One region of the Peribacillus sp. P4_D6 genome, then DNA from elsewhere that is predicted to be linked to it. Evidence: riboswitches for the same ligand, from Rfam matches in the RefSeq annotation. Region 1 holds a riboswitch; the other holds the start of a gene.

The links. Region 1 has a riboswitch for thiamine pyrophosphate ahead of tenA (thiaminase II). Riboswitches for the same ligand answer to the same signal wherever they lie in the genome.
Region 2: linked by a shared signal. The riboswitch ahead of thiC (phosphomethylpyrimidine synthase ThiC) and the one ahead of tenA (thiaminase II) in region 1 are both predicted to bind thiamine pyrophosphate.

What each region holds. Positions count from the first base shown of each region.
Region 1 is NZ_JBFUIQ010000078.1:1,014-8,593, reverse strand. Features, by position in the region: gene tenI (thiazole tautomerase TenI) at 1-390, opposite strand, end outside; gene AC1DVB_RS18810 (energy-coupling factor transporter transmembrane component T family protein) at 431-1,207, opposite strand; gene AC1DVB_RS18805 (ABC transporter ATP-binding protein) at 1,208-2,671, opposite strand; gene AC1DVB_RS18800 (ECF transporter S component) at 2,690-3,268, opposite strand; gene tenA (thiaminase II) at 3,284-3,967, opposite strand; TPP riboswitch at 4,103-4,234, opposite strand; gene AC1DVB_RS18790 (hypothetical protein) at 4,346-4,573, opposite strand; gene AC1DVB_RS18785 (protein kinase domain-containing protein) at 4,973-5,701, shown strand; gene AC1DVB_RS18780 (hypothetical protein) at 5,698-5,865, opposite strand; gene AC1DVB_RS18775 (HU family DNA-binding protein) at 6,215-6,487, opposite strand; gene AC1DVB_RS18770 (cobyric acid synthase) at 6,661-7,580, opposite strand, start outside.
Region 2 is NZ_JBFUIQ010000034.1:5,125-21,161, forward strand. Features, by position in the region: gene AC1DVB_RS12750 (spore coat protein) at 1-142, opposite strand, end outside; partial or broken gene AC1DVB_RS12755 (DUF3231 family protein) at 562-1,071, shown strand; gene AC1DVB_RS12760 (hypothetical protein) at 1,165-1,335, opposite strand; gene thiC (phosphomethylpyrimidine synthase ThiC) at 1,358-3,139, opposite strand; TPP riboswitch at 3,275-3,389, opposite strand; gene AC1DVB_RS12770 (HAD family hydrolase) at 3,506-4,294, opposite strand; gene AC1DVB_RS12775 (histidine phosphatase family protein) at 4,446-4,991, opposite strand; gene AC1DVB_RS12780 (hypothetical protein) at 5,235-5,687, opposite strand; gene AC1DVB_RS12785 (zinc-dependent alcohol dehydrogenase) at 6,012-7,151, opposite strand; gene AC1DVB_RS12790 (glycerophosphodiester phosphodiesterase) at 7,309-8,238, opposite strand; gene AC1DVB_RS12795 (sensor histidine kinase) at 8,866-10,035, shown strand; gene AC1DVB_RS12800 (ABC transporter permease) at 10,097-10,930, opposite strand; gene AC1DVB_RS12805 (ABC transporter ATP-binding protein) at 10,953-11,720, opposite strand; gene AC1DVB_RS12810 (ABC transporter substrate-binding protein) at 12,102-13,091, shown strand; gene AC1DVB_RS12815 (TauD/TfdA dioxygenase family protein) at 13,120-14,013, shown strand; gene AC1DVB_RS12820 (DUF6241 domain-containing protein) at 14,162-14,749, opposite strand; partial or broken gene AC1DVB_RS12825 (alpha/beta hydrolase) at 14,910-15,005, shown strand; gene clpP (ATP-dependent Clp endopeptidase proteolytic subunit ClpP) at 15,131-15,715, opposite strand; gene AC1DVB_RS12835 (sigma factor) at 15,746-16,037, opposite strand, start outside.

The DNA of each region.
Region 1 (7,580 bases):
AGCCGTTTCAAAAACATGTCCATAAATCGCGTAATCGGCCCCTTTGCTGAATGCGGCTTTCGCTTCATCCATGGAATGGATCGAACAGCCAACATTCATCCCTGGAAAAGCTCCTTTTACGACTTCTGCATCTAAACTATGAAAAGCCAATTGCACACCAAATGCTTTGTGTACCCAGGCTACATCCACCCGGTCATTAATGATGATCTTAGAAAGCGGAATCTTATTATCATGTAATAGCCTCACTGCTCGATAGAGTTCCGAAGCACTCCTATGCTTTTCCCTTAGATAAAAGAAATCAACATGTTCCTGAATGTTTGAAGCGATTTCCACAAACTTTTCAATTGGCTGTTTCCCAGTGGAAATTATATGCAATTCATGTGCATTCATACTAGAACCCCCAACTAGTAAAGTTACAATCTCATAAAAATCAAATAGATACTAACGGGAATTGAATCGATAGGTAAAAGCCGGCCAACAGCAGGATGATAAAATACAGAATGAAACCATGGTCCATTTTTGAAAAACCAAATTCATAATAGTATGTTCGATCCCGAGTGTCTGTAAATCGCTTTGCCTCCATCGCAACCGCGATTCGGTGAGCACGTCTGATGCTTCCGGATAACAACGGGATGGAATAGGCTTTCATTTTAAAATATACCGACCTTATCCCTTTTCCTCTTTCGAAACCGCGTACCTTCATCGCGTTTCGTATCGTTTGGAACTCCTCCATCATGATGGGAATCAGCCTTAATGCCGCCATGAAACTATAGGCATATTTCGGTTTAAGCTTAACTTGCTGCATTAACGAATAAAACAAGTTCACTGGTCTCGTCGTTAAGGAAAAAGTTAAACCAAGGGCCGCAAAGAACAAAGCTCGAAAGCCTACCAGTAATCCCCTCATGAAACTTTCTTCCGTAATCGATATGAGGCCCCACTCAAACCAAAGCGTCTCACCTTGCCCGAATAATATCATTGCAGAAGAGGTGGATATAAAAATGAAACAAAAGGGAATCGACAAAAGCAGGATGCGTTTTATCGAATGCCCGGTAAAAAACAAAAATAATATCAATACGCCAATGGTGATGTTCATCATATAATTCAGGTCATGAATGAATAACGCCACGATGCATAATACAATCAGTACACCAAGTTTAAGGCTTGGATTAATTCCATGGAGCCATGTTTCTGCGTTTGAAACATTCATCTACATGACACTCCTTTTAACTTTGGTCTCGACAAATCCGGCTTGCGCGATGTTTTTATCACTTATTACGTTTCCGCCCTTAACCGTCCAGATTCTGGTTGCAAAGTTTTTTGAAATATGTTCGTCATGAGTTACCATGATCACGGTTATTCCGCGCCTTCGATATTCCTCGAACCATTCCAATAATGCAAAGGTATTTTTCGAATCTTGGCCAAATGTCGGCTCATCCAGGAGAATGATTTTTTTGTCGATTACGATTGATGCTGCTACGCTTAAGCGACGCTTTTGACCCATTGATAATTGAAACGGATGTTTATCCCGATGTGCCTCAAGGCGGAACACTTTAAGCAATGAGCGGACTCTCTCATCTATTTCTTGTTGCGGCCTTTTATCAATACGCAATGAATAAGCAATCTCTTCATATACAGTATTTGCAACGAACTGAAACTCAGGATTTTGAAAGACAAACGTCATATGATCCGTTGGATTTTTCACCATTTTAATGGGGTTCCCCAATAATTCATACATACCTTTCGTTTTTATGAACTGCATCAATGCATGCAAAAGTGTACTCTTGCCCGCGCCATTTTCTCCCCTGATCACAATCCATTCTCCTGAATGGACCTTCAGCTCTTCAACCTTGATTTTTTCCTCTTTATTCCGAAAACCGCTAAATCCTTGCACATCCATAAGAGGTAAACAATCTGTAAATTGGTGTTCCCTAGTGGGTGCATACTTCTGTATATATTCATCCCAAACACCTGGGAACCAAATTCCATGTTCTCTCATTTCATTTTTATATAGGGAAAGAATGGTGTCTCTTGGACCATCAGCTATGATTTGACCGTCACCGTTTAAAAGCACGATTCGTTCGATGAATTCTAAAACATGGTCAATTTTATGTTCGACGATAATAACCGTTTTGTCTTTTCCGACTTCCTTCAACAAGTCCCAGATTTCTTTCGTTCCTTCCGGATCAAGCATGGCTGTCGGTTCATCTAAAAATAGCACTTCTGGTTCAAGGGCCAATACTGAAGCGATTGCCAGACGCTGTTTCATCCCGCCTGATAATGTTTCTATACTTGCATGCCCTAGGTTCAATCCTACATTACGGATTTGATTTTCAATTTTCTCTTTCATTTCTTCTTTAGGGACGGAAAGATTCTCAAGGACAAAGGCAATTTCCTCATCGGCAAATGGCATGCAAAACTGGCTATCAGGGTCTTGAAAAACATACCCCCATGAAGAAGGGCATTTCAATTTCTCCGCTTTCATCGGGACTTCGATGGAATTCGGAATCAATCCGCTTAACACTTGCAACAGAGTGGACTTACCACATCCTGATGGTCCCAACAATAGCACTTTTTCTCCTTGATCAAACGATAGTGATAGGTCCTTGAATATCAAAGATTCATCACCGGGAAATTTCATTCTTAACTTTTCAACAGAAACGATTGGTTCCATGGCCCTCAACCTCTTCTTTTAATCAAGTTCTGCATAATCTTTATTGGAAACCGGACGCACAAGATTAGTTACCCCTGTTGCTTCCAGGACTTTAACTAGATAATAAGCGGTCACACCTGCAAAGAATATGGAACCCACAAACCTCGCTATCATGAATAACGATAGATTCCAAGTAGAAAGAGCACCTATTTCCCCGTATGCAAAATCCATGATAACTGATGCCAGGCAGGAAGCCATCGCAGCTAAAACGGCCACCGGCATATTGAATTTTTTATATTTGAACCCCATGAACACCATTTCCGCGAACAAACCTTGGACCACCCCATATAACAGTACAGTCAGCCCCCATGGGGAACCTAGAAAGAATTCCCCGGAAGCTGCGGCTATCTCCGCCAAAAGTGCCACACCCGGTTTCCGTAAAATGAAAAAGGCGACAGGTCCAGCTATAAACCACATTCCATAAATAAGTTGATCCAGATGTAATCCTAATGGTTTAACGGAATAATAAATCGAACCCCAAAGTATATAAACGATTCCAAATGCTACCGCAATCACGATCGTGACTAATATATCCGTTAATTTCAATCCTTTTTTCATTGTTTCATTCTCCTTTTATACTTCTAATGTTTCCTTATGAACGGGCCATGTCTCTAAACGATAAGCCATTTCCCAAAATGAGTATTCATATTGGCTGCTGAGAATAAAATGCTCTTTCATTCTCACCTTATCTTCTTCAGTTACTTTTTCAGCAATCTCATCCAGTCTCGCAATTTGTTCTTCCACCAAAGTGCGGAACCACTCTCCTCCGTATGCCGCTATCCATTCTTGATAAATTGGCTCTTCGGGCATGCACCCTTGCAGCTTTTCACCTATCTCATAATACAGCCAGTAACACGGCAAGATAGCTGCAATAACATCTCCTAAATGTCCCGAATAAGCCGCACGATACATATGGGAAGTATAAGCATAGGCAGTCGGGGCAGGCTTGAAATCTTCCCGTTCTTCTTTTGTGATGCCTAATCTCTCGGAAAAATTCTCATGAAGCTTCAACTCCGCTTCATATGTTCCTTGTGCATGGCCGGCAAGCCTGCTTGTTGTATGTAAATCCGTAGCTTTGACTGCCCCTAAGGCTTGAACTCTAGCAAAATGAGATAAATAATAGGCATCTTGCATGACATAAAAACGGAAACACTCCAATGGCAATGTGCCATCTCCTATTCCTGCTACAAACGGATGATTAAAACTAGCTTCCCAAATGTGATCAACTTCCTTACGGATTTCCTCTGAAAACTTCATGTCCATTACCTCCAAATTGTATTTTTTCATTGAACGTTACAGAAAAAAACACTTATCACCCCTTTTTTTGCAAACAAAAAACCACTTTCTTAAACGTAAAGAAAGTGGTTGTACTTGAAATAATACAGAAATGTATAGTTCCAGACCCCACTTCCCTACGCTGGTATAAACCAGATCAGGTTCTAAGGGTCTTAAAGTCATACTTCAATCTCAGCTTTTGTGGGTAAAAAATCAACTTTTACCTATAAAGCACCCCTAGTGGTACAAATTGTATATTAAATTCATTTGCCTTTATATTAACACGATAAATCCAATTGTCAAACGTATTAGAAAAGTTTTCTTGATTTAGGGTTACTAAACTTTCAATCTACCATACCCTCATTTCCCGTAGCCTTCAAAGAATTTGATCAAAGGGAGCTCAGTTAGTAGTTTACCCGTGAGTTTAGCCGGTTTACTCGTGAATTCTACGGTTTTACTCGTGAGTTTTGCCGGTTTACTCGTGAATTCTGCTGCTTTACTCGTGAATTTAGCTACTTTACTCGTGAGTTTTGCAATTTTACTCGTGAATTTAATGAATTCACAGTAATCCCCTTTTGAACTTTCCATCAAACCAGCTCACTATTGTGACGCCGGTTAGGGATTTCCCAAAGCAACTTCTCAACTCGCGCCCATCCACCTCATCACCTCCTACTCTTTTATTATGAATTCATTATAGTAAACTTAATATTTTTAAAAACCATATAATTTCATAATGTGAAATTATAGGAAAAAATTATTTTTAATTGTGAACTATCAAAAGATCGCCCCGAAGAAATGACTTTCATTACCGCATTATCAAAAATCAGTGTTAAACTAACCATGATCATTCATATTTCCAGCATAGTTAATAATGGTCTTTTTTTTGGTTCTTGACTCGAATATTTGAAAGTGGTGAGGGAAGTTTCAATTTTTCGTTCCTTTAGAAAGTTCTACCAGTTAATTGTGGATATTCCTTTAAAAAAGAGTGTGGTTTTGAATTACCGCTACGAGGTAAAAGCTGTAATCGGAACAGGAAGCTACGGTATTGTTTATCGTTGCAATGATTTGAAAATGAATGAAAATATAGTGATCAAACAGCTCCGGAAAAGTAAACGCCGCAGCAAAAAAGAGCTGAAACAGTTTGAAAATGAAATTTCCATATTACGAATGTTAAACCACAGAAATATCCCCAAATTTCACGAGAAATTTTCGCAAGATGGAAATGTTTATTTTGTGATGGATTTCATAGAAGGGAATAATTTAGAAGACCATATTTTCTCGAATCAATTAACGTTCAATGAGAAAGAGTCTCTATATTTTCTGGATAAGCTGGTCGATTTAGTATGTTATCTACATGAGCATGACATTTTCCATCAAGATTTACGTATACCGAATATTCTACTTAAGAACCATCAGCCCATTTTGATAGACTTTGGTTTGTCCAAGATGATCAATTCGGACAACCTCGCTAAAGAATCCATTTTGCAGCTGAAAAGGCAGGATTTTTACGACTTGGGGGAAATACTTCTATATGTACTTTATACGACGTACGCTTCCAAAAGTAAAAAAGCACTTCCTTGGACAGAAGAGCTTTCGTTAGAAAAAGAAACCGTGCATATACTGAAAAGGTTATTAAGCATCCAAGAACCTTACTCAGATATTAAAGAAATCTCAATGGACCTGAAGGCTGTATTGAAGTCAAAGAAATTGAATTAGCTGCTGCTGCCGCGCCCTTTTCTTTTGTAGCGGTCACTTCCACTCATGGGATACCTTTTGTAGCCTCGGCTGCTGCTGCTGCTGCCTCGGCGATAATGCCCATGTCTTCGCTCACTGCTGCCTTGGGAAAGTTGTTTGATTTTTTTCATTATTTTCTTCAGCATTTCTTTCACCTCTTTTATTTTGGTTTTAAAGCCTGTTATTCATTTAGCCTAACATAGTCACAGTATAAACCTTATTAATAAGTACTATAATTTTTTTTCATTTGTGTTACAGTCCATTACCGCTTCATGGATTCGGCTTTTTTCATTGTTGGTCATGGGAACGCCCTAATCCCTTCAATTTATGAAACTCCAAATGGCTCTTACAATATACGAATAGATGACAAAGTCGACTTTTTATCTTTTCCATTTCTGAGTCACATTCGGTATATATTATCTGTTTTTCGAATCAGTCAGTAAACAAAAAACCTGGCGCATATTTCATCGCCAGGTTTTTTTCTTCGTTCACCTTTTATTTTACAGCTTCTTTTAATTCCTTACCTGCTTTAAAAGCAGGTACTTTACTAGCTGCAATTTGTATTTCTTCGCCAGTTTGCGGGTTTCTTCCTGTACGGGCAGCACGGTCACGCACTTCAAATGTACCAAAACCAACTAATTGGATTTTTTCATCTTTAGCAAGTGTAGCCGTGATTGTTTCAAACAATGCATCCACTACTTTTTTTGCTTCGTCTTTTGTCAGTTCAGCTTGTGCTGCAACACTGCTCACTAATTCTGTTTTATTCATATGAACACCTCATCCTTTTATTTTGTATAAAATATGTAGAGAAGACAACATAACATATCTTGTATGCCTCTGTCACTTATTATGGCTAAATAAAAGGAATTGCAGCTCAAAATTGATCTTTCTTGCAGATTAAAGGGCCTTGATCAACATACTAAGCACGGTCTGACTCTTGTTCAACTTTCTGCAGTTTCGAGCTGCAGCCATTGATAGATGGTATCCATATCAATGTTTTCTTCCAGATGGGAAGCCAAGAGGTTATACGCTTCCTCCCTGCGCTCCGAGTCGCTTTGAACGTTTTCCTTCACTTCATCCAACCCCTTGTTCCGTCGAATTTGGTTAACCAGTAATCTAGTGAACAAGCGATTATGGAATATTCCATGGAGATATGTTCCCATAACTTGGTTGTCATTGGAAATGGCTCCATCCTCTCTTCCATCCTTCAATAATAGAAAGGGCCTTACTTGTGACTTCAATGTCGTTCTGCCTAAATGTATTTCGAAACCGTTAAGATTCATTTGACTTTCCATTATCCCAGCAGAAAGGACACCTTCCATTTGTACCGTCTTCTTTTCTGCTTGAAAGACGGTTTCCACCGGAAGAAGCGAAAGCCCTTCTGCGTTCTCACCATCACCCTCGATAGCATCAGGATCGAAAAGTTTAGTCCCTAGCATTTGAAAACCGCCGCATATGCCGAAGATCATCGTTCCTTGTTTCCGCCGTTCATCGATGGCCCGATCAAATCCCATACGTTTCAACCACTCTAAATCTTCCATCGTGTTTTTTGTACCCGGCAAAATTAGCAGATCGGGATTACCTAACTCATGGACACTGCTAACAAGTCGGACACCTACTCCGGGTTCATCGAAAAAAGGATCCACATCTGTAAAATTGGAGATCCGCGGAAATCTCAGGACGGCTACATCGATCGGAAACTCAGCCTTTTTAGGTTTTTTAAAACGTAAGGAAGAGAGGGCAAGTGAATCTTCCGCTTCAATATTCACGTCTAGATAGGGCAGCACCCCGAGGACCGGAATCCCGGTTTCCTTTTCCACCCATTCAATGCCATCGTCCAACAATTCACGCATGCCACGAA
Region 2 (16,037 bases), on a different contig from region 1:
TATACGTGTTTAAAGTACCGATCGCTCCCGACAGCACTTCATGTACATCGAATACTTCGTGACCACCGTGATTCAATTGTGGGGGGATGGCACCCGTTTGCATATTCTGGTGTACTTGACCTTGTTGATATTGGTTTTGCATTGTATTTCCCTCCTCATTTTATCAATCAAGCGAACACGTTTAGTATGTTAAACCCCAACCGGATTATTCAATATAAACTCTTCCAAGAAGACCAATAAACTGCTGCATCATTTTTCTGCATAAAAAAACCGTGGCGCTTTAAACTATAAACACTTTATATACATGGGAAGATTTCTAATGACACATCAATGCTTCTATTGTAGTGATGTCATGGAAGAAAAAAAATCCATATAGTAACATTTCAAATTACTGACACGGATAGAAATGAAATGCTGTGTGATGAATGTTATCAAGAATGGCTGCAAGGAATAAAAGGGTAAGCATTAAAAGCCCTCTAACATTTCCCAAACATCAACGAAGCATGCTTGGATGAATTCAGGGTAACTTAAATGCGTTAATGAATTTCAAGGAGGATGGTTATGGGGATTTTAAGCGGAAATCCGAAAGATGAGCCTATGCATTACGGAGAGGTATTTGGAACATGGGCATTTCTAAACAACTACAAAAGGGTTGATTGCCTGTCATCAAACCATGCTTAATCATACTGGCGACAAGGACCTGCATAAATTACTTGTTGAAGTGATCGATCAAGGAAAACAGGAACATGACCAACTTGAATCATTATTAAAAGAAAATAACGTTAGACTGCCTCCCTCACCACCTGAAAGGCCTAAAGCTAATTTGGAGGATATTCCCGTCGGGGCACGTCTTCAAGATCCTGAAATCTCCGCTTCAGTATCAATCGATATTAATGCAGGATTAGTTGCTTGCAGCCAACTGATGGGTCAATGCATCCGCGAAGATATTGCACAGATGTTTGCGCAATTCCATACCAACAAAGCTGCATTGGGTGCTGACTTCCTTAAATTAATAAGGAAAAAGGATGGCTTGTCCCTCCTCCTCTTCATATCAATAAAACAAGTATGTAAATAGTAATGATCCTTAATGATCCCCTTAATCATGTTTTGTAATCGAATCAACATGATTAAGGGATTCATTCCATAAGGACGATTAAGGAATCATTACCATTGAAGACTTTCGATCAAGTAGCACTTTGTACATTGTTGACTATAATCATTTTTCACAAATTCATGGTTGCAATTCTCCCGAAAAATATTCAGCTCCCTTTTCAGCTGCTCCAATTGAGTTTCCAACTGTTTCATTTCAACTTTTATCTGGATTACCCGATTCATCGAATTCTCCCTCTCGTCGGAATCATTGATAGATTTTTCCATCCGTTTTCCTAAATTCATTCGCTTTTTCTTTAAGCCCTTCATCGATTACCGACTCAAAGCCCAGACCCTTTTCCTTCGCCAAATCACGGATGTCCTGAGAGATTCTCATACTGCAGAATTTCGGTCCGCACATTGAACAGAAATGGGCTGTTTTGGCACCTTCTGCCGGAAGAGTTTCATCGTGATATTCAACCGCCCTTTCAGGATCAAGGGAAAGATTGAACTGATCTCTCCAACGAAATTCGAATCTAGCCTTCGAAAGGGCATCATCCCGTTTTCTTGCCTGCGGATGGCCTTTTGCAAGATCAGCTGCGTGTGCTGCAATTTTATAAGTAATGACCCCTACCCGAACATCCTCTTTATTCGGAAGTCCCAAATGCTCTTTCGGTGTCACATAGCAAAGCATGGCCGTTCCAAACCATCCAATCATGGCAGCACCAATCGCAGAAGTGATATGGTCGTATCCAGGAGCTATGTCCGTCGTCAATGGTCCCAGGGTATAGAATGGTGCTTCTTGACAGACTTCCAGCTGTTTATCCATATTTTCTTTAATCAAATGCATCGGTACGTGACCGGGTCCCTCCACCATGACTTGAACATCGTGCTTCCAAGCAATCTTCGTCAATTCCCCAAGTGTTTCCAATTCCGCAAATTGTGCCTCATCGTTTGCATCTGCAATGGATCCCGGACGGAGACCGTCACCTAATGAGAAAGAAACATCATACGTCTTCATGATTTCACAAATCTCTTCAAAGTGTGTATAGAGAAAGCTTTCTTGGTGGTGGGCCAAGCACCATTGTGCCATGATGGAGCCTCCCCGGGAAACAATACCCGTAACTCGCTTTGCTGTCATTGGGATGTATCGCAAAAGCACACCAGCGTGTATGGTGAAGTAATCGACACCTTGCTCAGCCTGCTCGATTAAAGTATCCCGGAATACTTCCCAATTTAGATCTTCCGCGACCCCATTCACTTTTTCCAATGCTTGATATATCGGAACCGTCCCAACCGGCACAGGTGAATTCCTGATAATCCATTCCCGCGTCGTGTGAATATTCTTTCCTGTGGAAAGATCCATTATGTTGTCTGCACCCCATCGTGTAGCCCAAGTCATTTTCTCCACTTCAGCTTCGATCGATGAACTGACAGCTGAATTTCCAATATTTGCATTTATTTTCACGTGAAAATTACGTCCGATGATCATGGGCTCACTTTCAGGATGGTTAATATTTGCCGGAATGATTGCCCGCCCGCTAGCTACCTCTTCCCTTACAAACTCAGGGGCTACATTTTCCCTGATCGAAATGAACTCCATTTCTGGAGTAATGATCCCTTTGCGGGCATAATGGAGCTGGGTTACGTTTTTCCCTTTCACCGCACGCAATGGTTTTCTTTTCAATCCCGGAAAAACTTCGGCATTGGATTGTGACTCCACTTTTCTATATCCGTTATCTTCCGGCCTTATTTCACGCCCTTCATACTCTTCAACATCTTCCCGTTCCAGAACCCAGCTGCGTCTAATCGGGGCAAGGCCTTTATGAATATCAATCGGATATTCTGAATCCGTATAGAAGCCGCTTGTATCATATACACGTAAAGGCGGATTCTCCTCTTCGCCGAATGCCCCTGTCGTCGGACTTAGCTCAATTTCACGCATAGGTACTTTAATATCGGGTCTAGATCCCTCAACATACACTTTTTTACTCCCGGCAAAACTGGACATAATTGAAACGTTCATGTCATTTACTGAATTACTCTTCATGATTTCATTTCTCCTTTTTAAGTTCATTTAAAAAGGACAAAATCCAATCCATTTCGCACGAAAAAGCCAGGTCTCATATTTAAGACCCGGCTAACGTTAGTATGACTACAGAAATGACCAGTTGAAAGGTCATCGTTAAGTAGATTCTAACTTCCCCACGCTGGTATGAACCAGATCAGGTCCTGAGGGTTAAGAAGCTTAAGCGCTTCTCTCTCAGCCCAACTTTTATTGGACACCCCTAGTCTGAATAATTTAATTGATTACAGGGTAACTATATCTCACCCTTTTCATTCTGTAAATAATTTAAAAGACCTAGTATTTTCTCTGCAATCATCTAAAATTTGTTATTTGGAGGAGGACCGCCAATTAATTCCCCAGGCTCCCAAGGATAGGGAAAAGCTCCTCTAAATGCGTGATTTCGTAGGTTGGAATCACTTCATTCCGTTCCTTATCATGGCGATTTATCCAAACCGACTTTATGCCTACCCGTGATGCTCCAAGGATATCGGTCATTAAATTATCGCCGACCATCAATACTTCATCCTTATCTAGCTCCATGATTTCCAAAGCATGCTCAAAAATGGAGGCATCCGGTTTACCTCGTCCAAATGCGCCTGAAATCACGATTTGGTCGAAATAAGGAACCAGTTCAGGCGTTATTTCAAGTTTGGTATTTTGCAGCTCAGGAGATCCGTTCGTAAGCAATAGCAATTTGTACTTCCCTTTTAATTCATCCAGAACACGGAATGTTTCTTCATAGATAAATGGCTTTTTGCGTCTTTCGGCCGGGAAACGTTCTGCCAGTTCAAGCCCAAATTCCGGGTCATCGATCCCTAATGCCTTCAAGCCCCTCGTCCACGCTTCTTTCCGATAAGCCGGTACAATCCCGGCCATCTTCCGGAATTCATCATGATCATCCTGAAAATTCCCCCATAGTCCCTCAAATGGGTTGATTCCGATCATTTGAGTGAATGCATATGTATCGTAAGAAGAATAAAGATCACGCGCTTCCTTCCGCACCGCTTCTTCAAACTCGTCGACATTCAGACCATATTTCTCCTTGGCAACTTCGCATGTGGCCACAAAAGCCTCTTTTACACTTTTCTGATCCCATAGTAATGTATCATCTAAATCAAAAAAAACTGCCTTCAGCAAAATGTCCACCCCTCTTTCCCCAATATTGAATTCGTAAAAATTACACTATTACAATAATAAACCACAACCAATAAAAAAAGAATAACTATTCGGAAAATGCATGTCTCTTTCTTCGCAAAATGGCTTACCTTTTCCGGTGGGAACCATATATTCATTTCCCTTTTCCGCTTTCAAATACATACAATTTTCCATTACTGGCAATCTTGAACTTTGGACCGGTGAACCCCCGTCGGATCAGCTCTTTCCTCATATATACCATGAGGGCGGCATGACTCACGATCAGAACATTCCTTTCCCCCTTTGCAAAGACTTCATCCAATACTTTATTGATTCTTTGCTCAGCAAACTTAATTTCCGCCCTTGTCTGCTTGTTGATCACCGAGCAGCAGCGAATCCAGATGGCCCAAAGGATGAACGGCAGCTTAATCCTTCCTCTCAGAGGGGGAGAAGGTATTTCCCGCAGCTCCTCCATCTGATGAACCGTGCCTGGAAAGATGTGTTCCGCTGTCTTGACGGCTCTCGACATATCACTGCAATAACATTCCTGCCATTCCTCCACGCCAAATAAAGTCGTTCCATAAATAATATCCGCTGCATCATAGTCCACAAACCATTGCTTCATATCATCCGCCGTCACAGATTTCCCAGTAGGAAATTCATGTGCCACCTTAAAATGCCGTACCAAACCAATTTTCATATATTCTCCTTTTTATCTTTTAAAATATTCGTTTCTATTTCTTATAAAAGCCCTTAACAATATATTAACCTATGTAAAGCAATATAATAAATGCAAGTTGAAACCATTAAAAACCTACTGAGCGCCCCTTGTGTATGGTTAAAAATTCTCACAGATTGTGTCACTGCAAGAATTTGATTATCATAAGGAAAAATATTATGGCCATATGTAAAAAAGAGAAAGCATATCGCCTTCTCCTTTCGTTTAATCTATGAATTGGAGTTCTGTTATCGTACATCTTTTCCTGAATTTATATTTCCCGCTCAAATCACTGAATTGATAATCATTTAGGGATTTCCCCAGTTGTCCCTTTAGTTTATCCGCCGTGATGGATTCCTCAACTGTCTCTTTCCAATTTTCATTTCCCATTATCTCTTCGAACGGAATGGTAGTCAGGACTTCATCATATATCTGGATGCTTTGATCGATGCCGAAGCTGCCATAGATACTGCCATTTTCATCGGCAAAGATATGCTCCGATTCCAATTCTTCCACCAATACTTCCAGATATCCCTTTGCCTTAACAGGCTTGATGGCAATCTCCGCTTCTGCCTTTACAGGTCCCAATCTTTTATCGATGATCTCTATCGTCAATTTAACGTGAACGGGCGGATAACCAAACCCTTCACAAAGTTCTGCTGCCGAGTTATATACCATCTGAACATCCTCCTTTTGTCACTATCATTATATAATATAAATACTCCATTTCATTACCAAAAACCCTTATTCAAGTTCACTTGGCATATTCTCCTTCATCATTTGAAGGGTCAGTCGTCACATTTCCGGATTCCCCTGAAACAAATCCACCCATTATAGTAAAAAAATCAGTGTAAACCTGATTTCTTCGGTTCAAAGGCATAACTATCATTCATATTTCAAACCTCTTTTATACTTTTTTCCATAATACACCATTAACTATTTATGAACATAACCAAAAAGTCCAATGCAACTCCATGCATTGGACTTTTTATGAGCTTCAGATTACGGCTTTAACACCACTTTAATGCATTCATCTTCATGATCGTTAAAGATTTGATAAGCTTCACTCGCTTTTTCGAGAGGGACTTTATGGGATATGATTTCCGTGGGGTCGAACTTTCCAGCCGTGATTTCATCAAAAATCTTTGGCATGTAGTGTATGACTGGTGCTTGTCCCATTTTCAGGTTAATGTTCCGCTCAAATATATTGCCTAATGGGAACATATTATATTTCGAACCGTATACGCCAGTCAGTTGAATCGTGCCGAATTTACGTACGGCGTTAAGGGCAATCTCGATCGCACTTAACGTTCCACCCTGAAGTTTCAGCTTTTGCTCAACCGTCTCAAGCGGCGATTTCTTGCCATCCATTCCCACACAATCTATGACCACATCGGCACCGCCAGAAGTGATTTCCTTAATGTAGCTGCCCATATCGTTATATTCATCGAAGTTATACGCCTCTACCTTATTCATCTGTTTAGCCTTATTGAGTCTATAAGGTAGATTGTCGATGGCAATGACCCTTTTTGCTCCTTTCATCCAAGCGAACTTCTGAGCCATCAAGCCAATCGGCCCACAGCCCAATATCGCTACCGTATCATCTTTATTGACGCCAGCGTTCTCTACACTCCAATATGCGGTTGGCAGAACATCGGACATGAACAAAAGCGACTCATCTTCTAGTTCGCATGACTCTGGGATGACAAACGGCATGAAGTTTCCATATGGTACCCTTAAATATTCTGCCTGCCCTCCTGGATAGTTCCCATATCGTTCCGTAAAACCAAAGTACCCGCCTGTATCCACCGCTTCATTAGGGTTGGAATTATCACATTGACTCTCCATATCATGTTCACAATAATAACAGTGCCCGCAAGAAATGTTGAAAGGCAGGACAACCCTGTCTCCTTTTTTCACCTTTGTCACTTCCGGACCCACTTCTTCGACGATGCCCATCGGTTCATGGCCAATGACATAATCTTTATGCGTCGGCAAAGCACCCTGATATATATGGAGGTCGGACCCGCATATAGCTGTTGAAGTAACCCGGACGATGATATCATCCTTTTCCTTAAGTTTCGGATCTTCAACTTGTTTTACCTGTATATCTTTTGCTCCTTGAAAAGTTACAGCCTTCATAATCAACCTCCTAAAATTTTCTTGATTTATTTTATATACCCGTCCGAAAGACTACTAAGCCTATGGACATCTAATTTCCCCAAGAATTAATCACCCATTATGCTGCACCTGGATACAAAAAAAAGCTCCGGAAACCGGAACTCACATTTGAAACCATTTATTTAGTAACTTTATTTCCATTATCTTTGTGTTTATACTCACTTAGTACCTCGTTGAACACATCGGGATAATTCGTAAACAGCCCCGTTGCACCCCACTCAAGCGCCTTTTTCATATCGGCTCTTTCATTTACTGTATATGGATGGAATTGGAGGTCATGGTTTCGAACCATCTTCACATATTGTCCGTCAACTTTACTGAAGTTCGGGCCAACGCCAACTGCATATTCCTTTATGGATTCCAATTCTTCATCGGAAATGGTTGCTTGGGTCTTGTATGAAAAAAGTTGCACAAGAGGTAACTTTGGATTCAAGTCATGAACCTTCATAAGGCTTTCTTTACTGAACGATTGTATTAATACATTGTTTGTACGGCCCTTCGAATCCACCATTTTATATTCTTCCAGAACCTGCAGAAGTTCTTCTTCCATCCCTGGATACACATCAGGGGACTTTGTTTCGATATAGTAATTGGCCTTCTTTCCAAACTTCTTAAAGACTTCTTCAAGAGTAGGGACCTTTAACCCTTCATATCCCTCTTTTGCCAATTGTGGATATTTTTCATTGAACCAAGTACCGGCGTCCAGTTTCTTGATTTCTGCCAGCGTTAAATCCTTCACAAGTCCAGTACCATTCGTTGTACGATCCACTTTTTCATCATGCATTGCTACCAATCTACCATCCTTGGTCATTTGAAGATCGATTTCTATGTAGTCGCCTTTCATTTGTTCTCCCATTTGATAAGCGGGAATGGTATGTTCAGGTGCATAACCAGAAGCTCCCCTATGTGCGACATTCACAATTTTCTTCTCATGAATAGATGAATTGGAATGATTTCCATTTGCAGCGGAGGCCCCCATTGAAGTAGCCTGCAATATAAAGGCCGCACTCATCATACAAAAACCGAATTTCTTTAGATTCGTTTTCATTTCCCTCTCTCCCTCCTATTATTACCATTATTTTAAAAGGGGAATGTGAATCTACAGCGAATATAATGTAAAGAAATAATATAGTAGTTAAAATGGTTAAAATAACCTATCAAAAGCAGGGCATTCATGCAGTACGTTCTACCCAACCAAAAAGTTGAATGAAAACTTTATTGTTTGATTAATGATAAGAAGCCTCCTAAAAGCCTCTTTTTCTAAAAAATATAAAATGTTTCTTGGCATGTACATATTGAAATGGTAGAAAAAAACGATCGTCCAAATGATTATAACTAAATATTTCCAAACCCTCCGCATTTCTTAACTCCTTACTCCGCTTTTATGCAAGTCATGCTTCTTATTCAAACAATTTAAATCTTCCATACCTATAATAAACCAAACTTCCAGACGATAAATCCCATATATCGGAAGGGACGCACCAGTGTTGACACACCTTCCCCTTTCCATAATATAGATAGAAAGGTTATCGATGACAAAATCTATCTTTTTCTGATTTACAAAAAACTAGTATCATATTACTATTAAGCAAACAGAATATTAATACTAAGGGGAATTATGTTAAAAAATTATCAATATTATCAAAACAAACACCGATTTATACTGAAGGCTTTCATGGCAATGATATCCTTTTTACTATTAGTTGGGATTTCTGTATCACCTATAAGTTGGAAAGATAATCCCTACGAGATGACATTACAGGTCATTTTAATATCGGGGATGATAATTTCTCTGTTATTTTTCTTAAAAACAGAAGTCAATTTTTATAAAACCCTATTCATTTTCTTAATTACTGTTTATTTTTATAGCAAGTTTTGGATATTCCCGGATACTGCCATCATGCTGGCCTTATTTGCTATAGCACCCTTGTTTCCCATTTTTCTCTTTGATAAGATCGGGTTTTATATTGTGGCCACTTTAAATATCTTATTAGGTCCCGCTTCCATCTTGATCATTTCAAAAACGGATCTTCAACACACTTATGAATATGTCGCTTTGGATAGTTTCGGCAACACGCTTAATTTCATCGCTATACAAATCATATTGGTATTCGTATTCATAGGAACCAATAATAGGATGGAATCCAATAATGCATTTCATAAGGAAATACAGCAGGCCAAGCAATTGAACTCAGTCGGACAGCTAGCTGCCACCATTGCACATGAGATACGCAATCCGATTACAGTCGTTAAAGGGTTTGCCCAGCTATTAGATCAAGAGAAGGAACTGAATGAAACGGAAAAATTTTATGTACAGACCATGCTTACGGAACTTGAATATACACAAGTGATTATCAATGACTATTTGTCTTTAGCTAAACCGCAAACGGATAATGTACAGGTCATTCCTTTAAATGATGAAATCCAAAAGATTTCCGACCTATTGACCAGTTTTGCCAATAATCGCAACATCGGCTTTCTTCTCGATTTCCGTGACGACCTGCACATTAACATGAATCCCATCGAGCTTAAACAGATACTGGTCAATATCATGAAAAATGGAATTGAGTCAATGAACAAACCCGGATTCATCAAGGTGGAAACAGAGCAGGAACGCACTATGGCAAAAATACGAATAACGGATACAGGAATAGGTTTATCAAAAGAGCAGCTTGAAATACTTGGCACCCCATTTTACTCGCTTAAAGATAGGGGAACCGGTATCGGCCTGACCGTTTGTTATTCCATCGTTCAAAAATACAAAGGGAAAATCGTGGTACAGAGCGAAGTGAACAAAGGAACATCGTTCACCATTTATTTGCCCTTATATAAAAAAATAGATTAAACATACATACCTAATAAGAAAAAGGATGACCACCCATCACCGGGCGGTCATCCTTTTTCAATTACGCTTTAAAGCTATCTTGCCATTTCAGCAAATGATTTTCTAAAAGGCGGACAAACGAGTCTGAGATTTTACCAGCGAGGGCAAATATGATGATGCCTACGAATACGACGTCCGTTTGCATGAATGAACGGGCATCCTGGATCATGAAGCCGACCCCTCTATCCGCACCAAGCAATTCAGCGACGACCAGGCACATCCAAGCCGCACTTAAGGCTAAACGGATACCAAGTAATATGTTAGGCAATGCTGCCGGAATCATGAGCTTCGTTATTTGTTCCCGACGGCTAAACTCCAAGATTAGGGCAACATCGTAGAGTTTTTTATCCACATTCCGAAGACCCAAAAAAGTTTGTAGATATAGAGGAAAAAAAGCACCTAAAGCAATAAGCAGCACTTTTGATAGTTCACCAAACCCGAACCACATAATGAATAAAGGCGTGATCGCGAGTAAAGGAACCGTTCGTAACATTTGAATGCTTGGGTTAAGATACTCTTCGGATTTTTTTTGCATCCCAACGATGACACCAAACAATAAGCCTAAAAACCCACCTAAGGCAAAGCCAAGAAAAGCCCGCGTTAAACTGATCTGTAAATGCATGCCCATTTCCCCCGACTGGACGAGATCAATGAACGTCATGACGATCAATAAAGGGGATGAGAACAATTGGGCAGGCAGGATGCCAACCGAACCTAATGCTTGCCATGCAATCAACACGACAACGGGAAGTACCGAACCCCGCAATGCCGATTTGGCAAGTTTGGATTGTTTTGTCGTTTCCCTTATGACAAGGTGCTTGTTTTGTGCAACGGTCTGTGTAGACATAATTTTCATCCTTCCTTTTTCAAAAATTCATTTAAATGCTCCAATCTTCCACCTCTGCTGGATGATGTTCAAGTTGTGTTAATATGACGGACCTGAATTCCTGGAACGCTTTGCTTGTTCGGGTTCTTGGGTATGGCAAATCAATCGGAACGATAGCTTTAATCCGTCCAGGCTTTGCATCCATGACGACCACCTTCCTCGATAAAAAGATGGATTCATCAATATCATGGGTGACAAGCACCATCGTTGTCTTATTCCTCTCCCATATTTCCAGTAAAGCCTCTTGAAGATGCGTTCGCGTGAATGCATCCAATGCACCGAATGGCTCATCCAGCAATAAAACCTCAGGATTACGCAATAAGGCCCTAGCAATGGCAACACGCTGCGACATTCCTCCGGATAATTGGCGTGGATACGCCTTCTCAAAACCTTTTAGTTTAACAAGTGATATCAAATCATCCACCCTTTTTCGAATGTCCGGTTTCTTTAATGTAAGGTTACCTGCAATATTCTTCTCCACGTTTAGCCATGGAAATAATCGGTGCTCCTGAAAAATGAAACCACGGTCTTTAGATGGGGCGCTAACCTTAAGATCCCCTGCCATGATCGTGCCATCAAAGTCTGAATCAAGTCCTGCGATCAACTTTAATAATGTGCTTTTCCCGCAGCCGCTCGGACCAATGATGGTTACGAACTCACCATTGTTGACGGTCAGATTTAAATGATCCAAAACATGGACACTTTCATTCTCATTCTTAAATGTTTTGCTTACTTGATTAATTTCTAATGTCGCAACCAATCCCCTCACCCTTTCTCAAATAAAAAAAATAGAGATCCAGCAATAAGGCACAAATTGTCCCTTTGCTGAATCTCTAGTTAACTAGTCGATTCAATATTTCATTTTATATTAACTTATCGATTATTTATAATCAACACCTAATACCAATTTATTTTATCGGATTAATCGTAAAAAATAATTGACAGATAATTCTAACAGCTGTTAAGATGCATTCATACACAAATCCGCTTCACACTGGAGCCAATTAAATAAAGGTCATGTGAATCAACTGGACTACCGGAGATTCAATGAAGAGTAACCAATCAAACTCTTCGTTGAATCTCTTTTTTGTCATTAGTCTGCCTATCCAGATGTGTATAGCTGTAAAAAAGGAGGGAATTCATGAAGGAATATCGTAAACATCTAATCGCAGTACTACTTGCCATCATTAGCATCGCCGTATTGGCAGGCTGTAATTCCGATGCCGGCAAAGCTTCCGGGAAAAGTGATCCACTGAAAGTTCATATTGCCTTAAATGGCAAGATGGGACCATTGGTCATTGCAAAGGAAAAGGGATTGTTCAACGAAGAGTTTTCTAAACTGGATGCCCAAATCGAATGGAGTGAATTCCAGAGTGGTCCCCCGCTTTTGGAATCCCTTGCTTCCAATCGGGTTGACCTGTCTTTTTTAGGGGATGGTGCACTGATTGCCGGCATTGATAAGAATCTGCCATTCGAAGTGATTGCACAAACAGGACGGGGTGAGTCATCTGTCCGGATCCTGGCTCAAGCGGAAGGTAACATAAAGAAGATTGAAGACTTAAAAGGAAAAACGGTCGGTGTTGCCTCGGGGACAACGGGTCATGTGTATTTAATCAAGGCATTGAAAGCCCATGGCTTAACGACTGATGACATTAAACTCATCAATTTGCAACCAGATGATGCTCAAGCGGCTTTTGAAACAAAAAAATTGGACGCCTGGGCAATATGGAACCCTTATTACCTTAATAATATTGAAAAAGGGAATGCTGTCGCACTTAAAGTAAAAGGAAAAATATTAGCTCCTGGTGCAATCATTGCACGTAAGGGCTTTGCCGAAGAGCATCCTGAAATTGTCGAGGCCTATTTAAAGGTTTATAAAAAAGCAGCCGACTGGCAAATTGAAAATCCAGATGAAGCATCTGAAATTTATTCCAAAGAAACTAAATTGCCAGTCGGTACGGTCAAGACAATAATAACGGCCGAAGAACCAAATATCTTCTTTACCGAAGATGCCATCAAAGCACAACAAGAATCCATCGATACTTTAGCTGGTGTGGGTTATATCAAGAAATCATTTAATTTTAAAAATCACATCAACAATGAATACATTGAGAAAGCCTTTAAAAAATAAAAACTAACCTTACAGGAGGAGATTGATTATGACGGAAACTAAAACACAACAATTGAAAGTGGTACCGGTAGCAGGAAGGATTGGAGCGGAAATTCAAGGAGTGCAATTAAGCGGAGACTTGGATTTAACTATTTTCAATGAAATCAAACAAGCGTTAAACGATCATAAAGTCATATTCTTCAAAGGTCAAAATCATTTGGACGATGCCAGCCAAGAAGCATTTGCCAAACTATTGGGTGAACCTTATGCACATCCTACAGTACCGGTCAAAGATAATACTAACTATATTTTCGAGCTTGACTCCGAACGAGGTGCTAAAGCAAACCATTGGCACACTGATGTCACTTTCGTTCCAGAGGTACCTAAATACTCAGTTTTAAGAGGGGTGACCATCCCTGATGTTGGCGGAGATACAGTTTGGGCCAATACGAATGAAGCATATGAGGACCTGCCGGATGGATTGAAGAAATTAGCGGACGGACTATGGGCAATCCATACAAATGAATATGATTATGCTCAATTCAAACCAGCCGAAAACATTGATGATGAGGTTAAAAAGAAATATCGTGATATATTCGAATCGACCATTTATAAAACAAGGCACCCAGTCGTTCACGTACACGCCGAAACCGGAAAAAGGCATTTGTTATTAGGTGGCTTTGCTGGTAGAGTGGAGGGCTATACAACAAGTGAATCCGAAAGATTATTAAGCATCTTCGATTCATACGTCACGCGCTTAGAAAATACCGTGCGTTGGCAATGGAGTGAAGGCGACGTGGCCATTTGGGATAACCTAGCCACGCAGCATTACGCTATTTCCGATTACGGGAACCAGCACCGCGTCGTTCGCAGGGTCACAGTAGGAAAAGACGTTCCCGTAAACAAGGAGAACGAGTCCAGCAGACTAATTGTTAAGAAATAAAACTCCTGTATCGAAGGTAAGCTTCCATTACTTGACTGCCCCATAAGCGAATGAAAACATTCAAACGGCCTCATTGCAGGAAGTTTGAGTGTTTTCTTTATTGACAGGACTAGCCGACTCGCCCTTGCATTTTCAGTACTTTGTCCCCTCATTTAAAATTAACTTCAATGAATTCAACCTCTTCTGCCCGACTTAATGTTCCATGGGCTTTTCCAACGGTGCCTTCTTTATCTTCCCAAAAGAAGTTATGGTCCTGAACGATCGTGCTAAAATCAAAGGCTCGCCACCGGGCAGCGATGGACAGCAATCTTTCTCTATGCTGAAAATCACTTGAATCCACTATTTTATAAACTTCTTCTATAATCTTAGGGGACATCGGTATAGCTCCCCATTTATCTTGCGAGCGAACCTTTTGATGAGTCATTTTATGCATGACGTCCATGACTTCCGTTTCGGTTGAGCCCTCATCAAGTCCCGTTTCAAATTCAATCCCATCATATATCGCCGTTTTCGCTTCAAGTTCCGCAACTTTAGCTTTCGCTTCCCTTTTGGCTTCGATTTTTTCATCTTCTCTTTCTCTTTCAATTTGTTCTTTGGCTTCCCTGGCTTCCATTACGAGTTGAGCTTTTTCGTACTCATTGGAGTTCTCCATGATTTTAAAGGAAGCAACCCCCACCCCGAATAATGCAACAGCAGAGATTCCACTAATAAGTAAAACCTTTTGCGGTTTCTTCATAAAAACTTCCTCCAAGATTGATAATGTCAGATACTATTTATTTTAACATATTAAATGGATGGACTATCCAGAAAAGGAAGACATCCAAACCCAGATATCGATAATTACCCAAGATACCATTCCATTTTTTCAAGAAGATTCATTCGTCACTCATTGCATACTGGATGACATATATAATGCAGCAACAGTATACAAAGACAAATTGATAATACCGGGTGCCGGGCATTGTGAAGCTGAGGTAGTGGATTTGGAATAGTATTGAAACAAGGTATGGGGTTTTGTGGATAAATAGATGGAGTAATGTAAAAAGATAAAAAAAAACTGCCAATCTAATATCGGCAGTTTCTTTTCGTTTTCGTACAGCCGGCGTCTTTATCAGAATTAATTATCCTGAACGATTATTTCATCGATTATACCGTAATCCTTCGCCTCATTTGCACTTAAGAAGTAATCGCGATCTGTGTCCTTCGCCACCTTTTCGATAGGCTGACCGGTCCTTTCGGAGATGATTTGATTGATATGATCCTTTAGCTTCAAAATCCTTCGGGCAGAAATTTCGATTTCCGTTGCTTGCCCCCTCGCCCCACCAAGCGGTTGATGAAGCATGATTTCACTATTTGGCAAAGCGCACCTTTTCCCTTTCGTACCCGCCAATAAAAGCATGGCACCGAATGATGCGGCCATCCCCGTACATACAGTCCGGATATCAGGCTTAATATATTGCATCGTATCATAAATGGCGAAACCTGCACTGGTCGATCCCCCGGGACTGTTTATGAAGATGGTAATTTCTTTATCAGGTGCATCTGCTGCCAAGAATAACAATTGGGCAACCACACTATTGGCTAAATGATCGGTGATTTCTTCCCCAATCATGATGATACGGTCTTTTAGAAGTCTGGAATAAATATCGTACGAGCGCTCACCCTTGCTGGATTGCTCAATTACATATGGAATGGTGGTCATATCTCTTCTTCCTCCTAACAATAATATTGGCTATGCAGCCATTGAGAGTGTGTTTGAAGGAGTGAAGCTTGATTTGGAAAGATTCGAACGATTCATCAGTTTAGGAATCATCGACTCACTGTTCAGGGATTTGAAAGATGGGATGCTTTTAATGAGGATATCAGGATTTTGGGCTTTTAAAGCCTGTGTCATCAGGGACATGAGACGCTGCTCCTCCTCATCCTGCCAAACTTCCACGCAAGACAACCTACGATCTTCAACGTCATTCTCAAAACGCTTCTTCACACGGTTCAAGATTGCCTTTACAGCTGTTTCCGTGGTG